Regions from separate parts of the Blautia sp. RTP21359st1_E11_RTP21359_211015 genome, predicted to be linked through region 1. Evidence: predicted binding sites of a transcription regulator. Region 1 holds the regulator's gene; each other region holds the start of a gene.
What was found. Region 1 encodes Rex, which represses fermentation and respiration genes when NADH is low (regulators of the CRP and FNR family bind a similar motif). Its sites were predicted from a motif close to ATTGTTAANTANTTAACAAT; they were not measured.
Positions count from the first base shown of each region.

Region 1 (4,293 bases):
TACAGATCCGGTGATGGGGGATGACGGCGCGGTTTATCCGATCTATACAGAAGAACTCCGCAGCCGGTTCTGCGAACTGACACGTCGTTCCTATGTGATCACACCGAACCTTACGGAAGCCCTTCTTCTTCTCTACGGAAAAGAAAAAATGGAGGAGATCTGGAAGAAACTGCAAAAGGCATCAGAGGCCCGGCGGATGGAAGAGATCCGGGAGATCGGGTGCGGACTTGCCCGGGAATTTTCACTTCCTGCCGTTGTGATCACTGGAGTGGATCACAGGGAGGAGGGGCAGCCTCTGAAAATGGGGAATCTTGTCCTGGAAAACGGAAACAGCTCCTGGGTATTTGCAGAGAAATCCGGCGGAAGCTATTCCGGGACAGGAGATCTTTTTGCATCCGTGCTCAGTGCAGGGCTGGTAAAAAGATATTCCATGAAAACCTGTGCAGAACTGGCCGTGGACTTTATCTCGGCATCGATCCGGGATGCGGTGGAGGAAGGAACAGACCGTAACGATGGTGTATGCTTTGAACAGCATCTCGGCATGCTGCTTCCATAAAAACATAAGGGGATAAAAAGAGCTGACCGTCAGGCCAGCTCTTCCCATTTTTCATAAAGTTCTTCCAGTTCTTCAGCGATGGCTGCTTTTTCGCGGCTCAGCTTTGTACATTCCGCTACATTGGTGCAGACATCCGGAAGGACCATGGTTTCGTCGATCTCGCTGTCTCTTGTTTCCAGCTCTTCGATACGGGCTTCGACTTTTTTCAGCTCGGCTTCCCGTTTTCGTTTCTTTGCCTGTTCTTCCTTCATCTGCTGCCAGGAAAGCTTGTTCTCGGAAACCGCTTTTTCTTCGGCAGGTGCCTCCGGAGAAGTGCTTCCCGGTGCATAGGTACTGGTCAGCTCCTCCTTCTTTTCCAGATAGTAATCATAATCACCGATGTAATTTACCACTGCCTGGTTTGTCAGCTCCATGATCCTGGTCGCAGTCTGATTGATAAAGTAACGGTCATGGGATACATAAAGGACTGTACCGGTGTAGCTGACCAGTGCTTCCTCCAGGATCTCCTTGGAGGCAATATCCAGATGGTTGGTAGGCTCGTCAAGGATCAGGAAGTTGGCTTCGGAAAGCATCAGCTTTGCAAGGGAAACACGGCCTCTTTCTCCACCGGAAAGTGCGGAGATCTCCTTGAAAACATCATCTCCGGTAAAGAGAAATGCGGCAAGCATATTTCGGATCTCGGTCTCTGTGAGAGTCGGATAAGTATCGGAGATCTCCTGGAAAATTGTCTTGTCCATATGCAGAACATGATGTTCCTGATCGTAATAACCGATCTGCACCTTGGAACCAAGGGAAAATTTGCCGGCATCTGCCTCAATAAGACCGTTGATGATCTTTAGCATGGTGGTCTTTCCGGTTCCGTTGTTTCCGATCAGTGCCACACGCTCGCCGCGTTTGATATCAAAGGAGATATCGGAGAACAGGGTCTGTCCCGGAAAGGCCTTGGAAAGCGCTTCCACGTGGAGCACATCGTTTCCGCTTAACACCCGTGGTTCCAGCGAGATACGCATCCGGTCCTGGAGCTCAAGAGGCTTTTCAATCCTCTGTACACGGTCCAGCATTTTTTCACGGCTTTCCGCACGCTTGATGGATTTTTCACGGTTAAAGGATTTCAGCTTGGCGATAACGGCTTCCTGATGCTTGATATCCCGCTGCTGATTTAAGTATGCCTTGTACTGTGCGTCACGAAGCTGAGCCTTCTTGAGAGCATAGGCAGAGTAGTTGCCGCTGTATACGCGGGTCTGTCCGGCTTCGATCTCAATGACCTTGGTGACCACCTTATCCAGAAAATAACGGTCATGGGAGACGATAAAAACAGCTCCCGGATAATTCAGAAGATAAGTTTCCAGCCAGGAGATGCTTTCCATATCCAGGTGATTGGTTGGCTCATCCAGAAGCAGGATATCCGGCTTGGAAAGAAGCATCTTGCCCAGCGCCACACGGGTTTTCTGACCGCCGGAAAGAGTTTCGATCTGCTTGTCATAATCTTCCTCCGTGAAGCCGAGACCCTTTAAGACACCGGTCAGCTCACTTTTGTAAGCGTATCCGTTCTCCAGCTCAAACTGATGGGTCAGGCGGGTATAGGTTTCCATCAGACGGTTCAGCTCATCACCGGTCACCGTGTTCATTTCCTGTTCCATATTGCGGATACGGCGCTCCATATCGATGATGTGCTGCTTGGTGGTAAGAAGCTCCTCGTAGATGGTATGATGTCCGTGGATATCCTGGTACTGGGCAAGATAGCCGATATTTTTATCCCGGGCAAGCACCACGGTACCGGAATCAGCAGAAAGCTCCTGCATGATGATCCGCAGTAGTGTGGTCTTTCCTGCACCGTTGCAGCCGATCAGAGCAGCCTTTTCACGATCTTCAATGTGAAAGGATGCATCATTTAAAATTACTTTTTCGCCAAAGGCCTTGCATATATTCTGACATGATAAAATCATAAAAACTGTCCTCCTGTATAAAGAATCACCCCTGTTTATGCCTGAACAAGGAAAAATCCTCCACCTATTATAACGGAAACTGCCGGGATTTCAAAGAAAAAATCAATTATTAGAAAAATTATAAAGAAATTTGTACAGAATAGACAACTTTAATTGACAGGAAAATGTCAATTCGTTATAATTAACCTAGTGTAAGGTAAGGAGGAAAACTATCGTGGAGACAAAACAAATCTCGAAAGCGGTGATTAAGCGTCTGCCACGCTATTACCGCTACTTAGGAGAGCTGATGGAAGACAATGTAGAACGTATTTCTTCCAATGAGTTAAGTAAGAAGATGCATACCACAGCTTCTCAGATCCGTCAGGATCTTAATAATTTCGGCGGTTTTGGGCAGCAGGGGTATGGCTATAATGTACATTATCTTTATACAGAGATTGGTAAGATCCTGGGACTGGATACCGTTCATCCGATGATCATTCTGGGTGCCGGTAATCTGGGACAGGCACTTGCCAATTATGTGGATTTTGAGAAGCGCGGTTTCAGGCTGGTTGGTATCTTTGACGTAAATCCTGTGCTTGAGGGCATCGCAGTCCGTGGACTTGAGATCCAAATGCTCAGTGAGCTTCCGTTTTTCCTGAGAGAGAATAACGTGGAGATCGCGATTCTGACACTTCCCAAGAATAAAGCCAAGGAAATGGCAGATATCCTGGTGGAGAACGGGATCAAGGCAATCTGGAATTTTGCACATCTCGATCTTGAGACACCGGATGATGTGATCGTAGAGAACGTTCATCTTTCCGAGAGTCTGATGACACTGTCTTATAATCTCAGCAAATACAGGCAGGAACATGTGGATAAGTAAGAATTGTTAAGCTGCCGGAAACGGCAGCTTTCTCTATGACAGAGGGGAGGCAGAAGACAGAATGAAGAAGCTTGTTACCTGCAAAGAAATGAAGGATCTGGACTCCACAACGATCCGTGAGATCGGAGTTCCCTCCGAGGTTCTGATGGAGCGGGCAGCACTGAAGGTGGTAGAGGAAACAGAAAAGTATCTCCAGAAGGACGAAAGGATCCTGGTAGTCTGCGGAAGCGGAAATAATGGCGGTGACGGTATCGCTGTTGCCAGATTGTTCCATCTGAAGGGGATCCGGGTTGAGTTTTATATGGTCGGAAACAAAGATAAAATGACCAGAGAGACCGCTCTTCAGTATAAGATCGCTTCCGGTTATCGAGTCCCGGAGGTGAATAACCCGCAGTGGAGTGAATATACTACTATAGTAGATGCCGTGTTTGGGGTAGGCCTGACGCGTCCGATCGAGGGACATTATGCTGATATCATCCATGAGATGAACAGTGCGAGGGCCAAAAAGATCGCAGTTGACATCCCGTCAGGAGTGAACGGAGATACTGGCCTGGAAATGGGAATTGCCTTCAGCGCCGATCTGACTGTCACATTTGCCTACCGGAAAAGAGGTCTTTGCTTTTATCCGGGAAGACTGTATGCAGGAAGGATCGTTACCGCCGATATCGGGATCTATGAGCAGGAAGCTGTGACTGCATCTGCCGCCTGTCTGGAAAATAAAGATCTGAAGCTGTTTCCGGAACGTGATCCCGGCGGAAACAAGGGTACCTTCGGAAAAGTGCTCTTTGTGACCGGAAGTGAGGGAATGTGCGGAGCCGCTTATTTAAGCGCCAGTGCAGCACTTCGTGCCGGTGCGGGAATGGTAAAGATCCAGACTGTGGAAGCCAACAGGATCCCACTGCAGATACTCCTTCCGGAGGCTATGGTCT
Region 1 covers NZ_JBDGAB010000013.1:47,839-52,131, forward strand. Annotated here, with positions in the region: gene AB5026_RS06635 (pyridoxamine kinase) at 1-556, shown strand, start outside; gene AB5026_RS06640 (ABC-F family ATP-binding cassette domain-containing protein) at 586-2,502, opposite strand; gene AB5026_RS06645 (redox-sensing transcriptional repressor Rex) at 2,717-3,364, shown strand; gene AB5026_RS06650 (NAD(P)H-hydrate dehydratase) at 3,426-4,293, shown strand, end outside.

Region 2 (4,293 bases), on a different contig from region 1:
CACGAAGAGTCGGCTCTCCGATCTCCAGCTCCTTTGCCAGTTTTCCGTAATCGCGGATCTGCCCGGAAATACCGGTAAGCTTACGCTCTGCCACATCTTCCGGTGTGTAGCCCAGCTTTTCCAGGAGTTTTTTTGCTGCGTCATAGCTTTCCGGATGGACACTGGTCGCGTCCAGAGGATTTTTGCCTCCTGTGATCCGTGTGAAACCTGCACACTGCTCAAAGGCTTTCGGACCAAGCTTGGCAACCTTAAGAAGCTCTCTTCTTGTCTGGAAACGGCCGTTTTCCTCACGGTAGGCTACAATATTCTTTGCGATGGCCTTGCTGATTCCGGAAATATACTCCAGAAGGGATGCAGATGCCGTATTCAGATCCACTCCGACCTTGTTTACACAATCTTCCACAACGCCGTTAAGGGCTTCTCCCAGCTTTTTCTGGTTCATATCATGCTGATACTGACCGACACCGATGGATTTCGGATCGATCTTTACAAGCTCTGCAAGCGGATCCTGTACACGTCTTGCGATGGATGCGGCGCTTCTCTGTCCAACATCGAAATTCGGGAATTCTTCCGTGGCAAGCTTGCTTGCGGAATATACAGAAGCACCCGCCTCGTTGGTGATGACGTACTGGACCTTTTCCGGGATTTCCTTAAGAAGCTCCACGATGATCTGCTCGGATTCTCTGGATGCCGTTCCGTTTCCTACAGAGATCAGTGTCACATGATATTTGCTGATAAGCTTTTTCAGGGTTTCCTTTGCGGCACGAATCTTGGTCTCATTGGTTGGTGCTGTGGGATAAATAACTGTGGTATCCAGAACCTTTCCGGTAGGATCTACCACTGCCAGCTTGCATCCGGTACGGAAGGCAGGGTCCCAGCCAAGAACTACCTGTCCTGCAATTGGAGGCTGCATGAGAAGCTGCTCCAGATTTTTGCCAAAGACATGGATGGCACCGTCCTCTGCTGCCTCTGTAAGGGCGCTTCGGATCTCACGCTCAATAGCCGGTCCGATGAGACGTTTATAGCTGTCCTCAATGGCTTCTTTCAGAACAGGTGTAGTATATGGATTATCGCGGACGATCACCTGTTTTTCAAGATAACGGATGATCTCTTCCTCAGGTGCAAGGATCTTCACAGTAAGGAATTTCTCTTTCTCACCACGGTTCAGAGCAAGGACACGATGACCTGCAAGCTTTTTCACCGGCTCTTCAAAGTCATAATACATCTCGTATACAGACTGCTCCTTCTCATCTCTTGCGGTGGAACATATAGTTCCCTTATCCATTGTTCTCTTACGGATGCTGATGCGATAATCTGCTTCATCGGAAATGTGCTCCGCAATGATATCTCTGGCACCGCTGATGGCCTCTTCCACAGTTTTGACTTCTTTTTCCTCAGAAAGAAATGCTTTTGCCTCTTCTTCAAGAGGTTTCTTCGTCATCTGGAGAAGGATGATGTCGGCCAGAGGTCCCAGACCTTTTTCCCTGGCGATGATGGCACGTGTACGGCGCTTCGGGCGGTACGGACGGTAAAGATCCTCTACCACAACGAGTGTCTGCGCTGCCTCGATCTGTTTCTTCAGCTCCGGAGTCAGCTTGCCCTGCTCCTCGATGCTGCCCAGAACCTGAGCCTTTTTATCCTCAAGATTTCTTAAATAAGTAAGTCTCTCATTAAGATTACGAAGCTGTTCGTCGTTCAGTGTACCGGTTGCTTCCTTACGGTATCTGGAAATAAAAGGAATGGTGCAGCCTTCATCGATCAGCTTAACCGCTGCCTCGACCTGCCATTTCTCAACGTTCAATTCTCTGGTAATTACCTGAATAATATCCATTTTTATCTTTCTCCCGTTGTTTCAAATTTGCCTGAGGCTGCTTTTTCCTCTTTACACAGCTTCTGACATTTATCAAAGATCAATCTGTGCGATCACGTCCTTCAGAGCATTGGCGCTTGCATGAAGCTTCTCTGTCTCCTCCTCGGTCAGCGGAACACGAACGATACGTTTTACACCTTCCGGTCCGATAGAAGCCATGGTACTAAGACATACGTCTTCAACACCGTACTCTCCGTGAAGCATGGTTGATACACTGACTATTGTATCAGATGCTGCAAGAAGAAGCGAGCAAAGTCTGCAAACAGATACGGCTACCGCATAAAATGTAGCACCCTTCTTGGCGATCACAGTTGATCCTGAAGTATGAACATACTCCAGAACCTCTTCTCTGTCAAGTGGCTGCAGATCTTTCTGATCCTCATGAACGATCTTGTCAAACTCATCAAGGGTCGCACCTGCAACAAAGGCTCTGGACCACGGTACAAAGGAAGTATCTCCATGCTCTCCGAATACATAGGCGTGGATATTTTTCTCAGATACACCGTAGTGCTGAGAAAGTCTGCAGCGGAGACGGGCCGTATCCAGGGCGGTTCCGGAACCAAGGATCTGATTTTCCGGCAGTCCGGAAAGCTTTGCAAATGCATAAGTCATAATATCACATGGATTACTTACGATAATATAAAGCGCTTTGGGAGCCACCTTTACGATCTCCGGAGTAATACTCTTCATAATGTTGACGTTGGTCTGTGTCAGCTCGATGCGAGTCTGTCCCGGTTTTCTGGCAATACCGGAAGTGATGATCACAATGTCAGAATCTACAGCATCCGGGTAATCTCCTGCCACGATGGAGATCGGCTCACGGAAACTGGTTCCCTGCTCAATATCCATAACCTCACCTTCAGCCTTATCTTTGTTAATATCGATCAGAACGATCTCTGATGCAATACTCCTCTGTGATAAGGTATAAGCGATAGTTGCTCCTACACTTCCTGCTCCGATGATCGTAATTTTACTGCTCATATTTGTTCTCCTTTCAGCGTTGTTTGTCATTTTAATAACAACTTTAATTACACACATTCAAACATAACATAAAACATTGCCCTGTGCAATAAAAATTTTATTGTATTTCTCAGGTTAATCCCCGCTAATTTGCATTTCAAATTATTTAAACCACTTATATTTTCTGATATTTTTCCTATTATTCTGTATACATTCCTGTTATTTTTTTATCGATTTATAGAAGCAATTTCAGAAACCTAGCAAAAAACCTCTGAACTTCAAAAAAAATCAAGAAGTCCAGAGGTTTCTTTCACCTCTTATTATTGGCTTAGATTCAGATGTTTATAGCTGCTCCAACGTTCACCCGGTTAATTCTTTGCCTGGGCAAGGGCTTTTTGTGCAGCGTCCAGGATCCCTTCGGAAGAATATGTGGCTCCGCTGACAGTATCGATCCCATCCGCCGACTGGTTTGCCATGATCTGAGAATAGATCGTGCTCCATGCAGGATCAAAAAATTCCGGTGTATCCTGATTTGTCTGCTCAATGGATGCGATCTGGCCTCCTGAGATCGTAATTGTCAGATATGTTTTTCCTCCATATCCAAAAGCTGATCCCATATACGTTCCATCTCTGTACATTCCCACCGGTTCCGGTGCTTCCGTTGGCTCCGGTGTCGCATCCGGCTCATTTGTTCCTGGTGTTGGAGTTACATTAGGCTCCTCCGGAACCGGCGTCACATCCGGATCTTCCGGCTCCGGCGTCGGGGTTGCTGCCGGTGTCTCTGTTGGCTTCGGTGTGGCTGTCAGTTTCGGCGTTGCCGTGGGTTTCGGTGTGGCTGTTGGCTTTGGTGTCGGTTTCTTTGTTGGAGTTGGTGTCGGTTTCTTTCCATACTCCGGATTGACCGCTTCTTTGAGAGCTTTTTTTACAGCGTTCAGAATTCCGTTGGAGGAATAGGTGGCTCCGCTTACTGCATCAATATCATCCACAGAATCCGTGCCAATGATCTGTTCTTCCAGCATGCTCCATGCTTTTTCAAAAAACTGCTCCGTGTCCGTATTTTCCTGTTTCAGAGCTTCGATCACTCCATCCTTGATGGTCACAGTTACTTTCACATCTCCATTGAAGCCCTTTGCCGAAGCTGTATATTTACCGTCCAGATATTTTTTGGGACTGTCCGGATCTTCCGGTTTCTTTGTAGGAGATGGTTTTTTGGATGGTTTTTTTGTAGGTGACGGAGCTGATGTCGGAGTTGGTAAAGCAGTTGCCGCAGGTGTAGGGGTGACCTGCTGGCTGTTTCCATCTGCCGCTGCCTGGGAGAGGGCATTCTGAACTGCCTGGATGATTCCGTTGGAGGAATAGGTTGCTCCACTTACTGCATCTACATTCGGTGTATTTCCGGCAATCATCCTGCTGATCACACCCTGAGCTGACGCAAAATACGACGCAGTTTCTCCAGATGCCTC
Region 2 covers NZ_JBDGAB010000012.1:52,808-57,100, reverse strand. Annotated here, with positions in the region: gene AB5026_RS06285 (Tex family protein) at 1-1,831, opposite strand, end outside; gene AB5026_RS06280 (L-lactate dehydrogenase) at 1,904-2,851, opposite strand; gene AB5026_RS06275 (FMN-binding protein) at 3,199-4,293, opposite strand, start outside.
Region 2: a site for Rex is predicted at 2,874-2,893, ahead of AB5026_RS06280 (L-lactate dehydrogenase). Genes of this name have one in related genera too.

Region 3 (4,293 bases), on a different contig from region 1:
GTGCATTTATCCGCGGCAAGGCTATCGTTGGTGAGGGCGCAGTTGTGGGAAATTCCACAGAGCTTAAGAATGCAGTGCTGTTTAACAAGGTTCAGGTTCCTCATTATAATTATGTTGGAGATGCTGTGCTGGGATATAAGTCCCACATGGGTGCCGGATCGATCTGTTCCAACGTAAAATCAGACAAGAAGCTGGTTGTCGTAAAAGACGGGGATGAAAAGATCGAAACCGGTCTTAAGAAATTCGGAGCGATGCTCGGAGATCATGTTGAAGTCGGATGCGGTTCTGTGCTGAATCCCGGTACTGTGATCGGACGGAATTCTAATATCTACCCGCTGTCACCGGTACGTGGATGTGTTCCTGCAGATTCCATTTATAAAAATGCAAAAGAGATCGTAAAGAAAAAATAAGAAACAGATTCTTCTGGACACGCATTTAGGCTGCACTTTTGAGAGAGTGCAGCTTTTTTTTGATGAGGGATGGATGCGATGCAACAGTATTGGTCGTGGAAGGATGAACCGACCGGAGCGGGCGGGATTAAGATAAAAACAAAAGCTGTCGAAGTATGACCAGTCCTATAATATGGACTGGGTAAAACCAGTAAAAGAAATATTTTGCTGATTTTCCGCGGATGAAGCCTCTTTTTCCATTGTACAGGTTAATGGACAGAAAGGCAAAGGAGGCTCTCCATTCATAGTAAAGCCAGCAGCTTCCGAGGATTGCCTGGCCTGGCTTATCGTCTCGCATATAGTACATGATCAGCAGGAAGATATACCCCCGCCATCCATAGTCTGCTTTCAGAAAAATGGAAACAACAAGCAGTCCCAGGATGCAGAGAAGCTGCATCGAAGGTCTGGTCTGGAAATATTCGATGGCACAAAAGGCCAGATATCCGAGGAAAAGCGTAAAAAACACATTTTGTCTTTCGTAACGCAGCGTATTTGTAAACATCAGATTCCACGGAATTTCTGAGAGCAGCGCAAAAAGAAGGAGATTTCTTCCATAGAGGAACCTGCTCCGTGTATGCCGGAAGCCTTCCAGCAGGAGAAAACAGAAGATGGGAAAAGCAGCTCTTCCGATATCGCGGAAAATAAGATATACAGTATATTCTCTGCCGAAAAGTGTAAACAGGATTTTCTGTGCAGGCTGATACATACTGAGCAGCACAGCTCCGATATGATCGATCAGCATGGTGATGACCGCGATCATCTTCAGAGCGCTTCCGCTGAGAATGCGGTATTTTTCTGGAAAAACAGAATCCACAGATGCATTCATGAAAAATATACCTCCAAGGTTAAACTTGCTAATATATTATCACATACATACAGTAGTTGCCAGAAATATTTGACAGTTAGGCATGCAATACTGCCGGAATAACTACCAATATTATGCGTTTTATGGCAAAATTTTATCAAATATGACTGGACGAAACAAAGGTTTTGTGAGAAAATAGCCATAGGGTGTTATCGAACTTTTTTTCTCAATAACATCGGTCAATCTATACTTGAAAGGAGTTTTAAAATGATTTATTCACGCGAAGTAGAAGAAATGTGTCCAGTGGCACAGGGCGTACATCATGGTGCCGCTCCGATCCCGGAAGAAGCAAAATGGGTTCAGGCAAAAGAAGTAAAGGATATCTCCGGATTTACACACGGTGTTGGCTGGTGTGCTCCGCAGCAGGGTGCTTGTAAGCTTTCCCTTAACGTTAAAGAGGGAATCATCCAGGAGGCACTTGTTGAGACAATCGGATGTTCAGGAATGACTCACTCTGCAGCTATGGCTTCTGAGATCCTTCCAGGACTTACCGTTATGGAGGCACTGAACACAGACCTTGTATGTGATGCAATCAATACAGCTATGAGAGAGCTTTTCCTTCAGATCGTTTACGGACGTTCCCAGTCTGCATTCTCCGAGGACGGACTTGCAGTAGGCGCTGGTCTTGAGGACCTTGGAAAAGGACTTCGTTCTCAGGTTGGTACAATGTATGGAACTCTGAAAAAAGGACCTCGTTACCTTGAGATGGCTGAGGGTTATGTTACAGGTATCGCTCTTGATGAGAACGATGAGATCATCGGATATCAGTTCGTAAGCCTTGGAAAAATGACTGACTTCATTAAGAAAGGTGATGACCCGAACACAGCATGGGAGAAAGCAAAAGGTCAGTACGGCCGTGTTGCAGATGCTGTTAAGATCATCGACCCAAGAAAAGAGTAATTACACTTCGTAAGGTAAAAATATCAGGAGGTTACAGGAAATGGCTTTATTTGAATCATATGAGAGACGAATTGACAAGATCAATTCTGTTTTAAACAGCTATGGAATCGCTTCTATCGAAGAAGCTGAGAAAATCACTAAAGACGCAGGACTGAACGTTTACGATCAGATCAAAGGCATTCAGCCGATCTGCTTCGAGAACGCTTGTTGGGCTTACACAGTAGGTGCAGCTATCGCGATCAAAAAAGGCTGCAGAAGAGCCGCTGACGCAGCAGCAGCTATCGGAGAAGGCCTTCAGGCTTTCTGTATCCCGGGATCCGTTGCAGACACACGTAAAGTAGGTCTTGGACATGGAAACCTTGGAAAGATGCTTCTTGAGGAAGAGACAGACTGCTTCTGCTTCCTTGCAGGACATGAGTCTTTCGCAGCAGCTGAGGGTGCGATCGGTATCGCAGAGAAAGCAAACAAGGTTCGTAAAAAACCTCTTCGTGTTATCCTGAACGGTCTTGGAAAAGATGCTGCTCAGATCATCTCCCGTATCAACGGCTTTACATATGTAGAGACAGAGTATGATCCATATAAGAACGAGGTTAAGGAAGTATTCCGTAAATCCTATTCTGAGGGACTTCGTGCAAAGGTTAACTGCTACGGCGCTAACAGCGTTCCGGAAGGTGTTGCGATCATGTGGAAAGAGGGCGTTGACGTTTCCATCACAGGAAACTCCACAAACCCGACTCGTTTCCAGCATCCGGTAGCAGGAACATACAAAAAAGAGTGCAACGAGAAAGGCAAAAAATACTTCTCCGTTGCTTCCGGCGGTGGTACAGGACGTACACTTCATCCGGACAACATGGCAGCAGGTCCTGCTTCCTACGGTATGACTGATACACTTGGACGTATGCATTCTGACGCTCAGTTCGCAGGATCTTCTTCCGTACCGGCTCACGTAGAGATGATGGGTCTTATCGGCGCTGGAAACAACCCGATGGTTGGTATGACAGTTGCTGTAGCTGTTTCCGTACAGGAAGCTGCTGACGCTGGCAAGTTCTAATAAAACCTTTTTAATTAAAGAGTCAACAAACCTTGAAAGTACCGTAGTTCCAAGGGCTGCGGTACTTTTCTTAATTTTGATCGTAAAAAAGAAGATGTAATTTGAGTCAGTGTGAGAAGTCTTGAAAATGGTAAGATAGGCAACAGGTAGGTAACAGAGCGAAGGAAACAAAAAGAAGAGCCGATCACAGCCCCTTTCATTGATTAAGAATTAACGATATCATCAATCTTCTTAAGTTCTTCATCTGAAAAATCAGTATGTCCGATTATCTTGATATTATCAAGAATCTGCTCAGGTTTTGAAGCTCCAATTAGGACACTTGTTACTTTATCATCTTTTAGAATCCAGCTAAGAGCCATCTCGGCAAGCGTCTGTCCTCTTTCCATAGCAATTTCGTTAAGTGCCTGAATCTGGGAAAGCTTTTCTGATGTAAGTGCAGTCTCATTAAGGAATCGTCCGTCAGTGGCAATTCTGCTATCAGCAGGGATACCATTGAGGTAGCGCTTCGTAAGAAGTCCCTGTGCGAGAGGAGAGAAAGCTATGATACCTTTTCCAAGCTCATAGGCAGTGTCCTTAAGCCCGTTATTCTCAATTGTTCTGTCAAAGATAGAATAACGGTTCTGGTTGATTACGAAAGGACATTTCAAATCGGTTAGGATTTCTGTAGCTTTTTTAAGTGTGGGACCATCATAATTTGAAAGACCTACATAAAGGGCTTTTCCACTTCGAACGATAGAGTCAAGAGCACCCATAGTCTCCTCAAGTGGTGTCTCAGGATCCATTCTGTGATGATAGAAGATATCGACATAATCAAGTCCAAGTCGCTTAAGACTCTGGTCCAGGCTTGCAATAAGGTACTTGCGGCTTCCCCAATTGCCATAAGGTCCTTCCCACATATCAAATCCGGCCTTTGTGCTGATGAGCATTTCATCTCGGTATGGATGAAGTTCTTCCCTGAAAAGCTTGCCGAAATTGCGTTCTGCACTGCCATAAGCAGGCCCATAATTATTGGCAAGGTCAAAATGAGT
Region 3 covers NZ_JBDGAB010000018.1:29,491-33,783, forward strand. Annotated here, with positions in the region: gene AB5026_RS08435 (transferase) at 1-410, shown strand, start outside; gene AB5026_RS08440 (TraX family protein) at 538-1,275, opposite strand; gene AB5026_RS08445 (iron-sulfur cluster assembly scaffold protein) at 1,522-2,214, shown strand; gene AB5026_RS08450 (GGGtGRT protein) at 2,255-3,265, shown strand; gene AB5026_RS08455 (aldo/keto reductase) at 3,469-4,293, opposite strand, start outside.
Region 3: a site for Rex is predicted at 1,300-1,319, ahead of AB5026_RS08445 (iron-sulfur cluster assembly scaffold protein). Genes of this name have one in related genera too.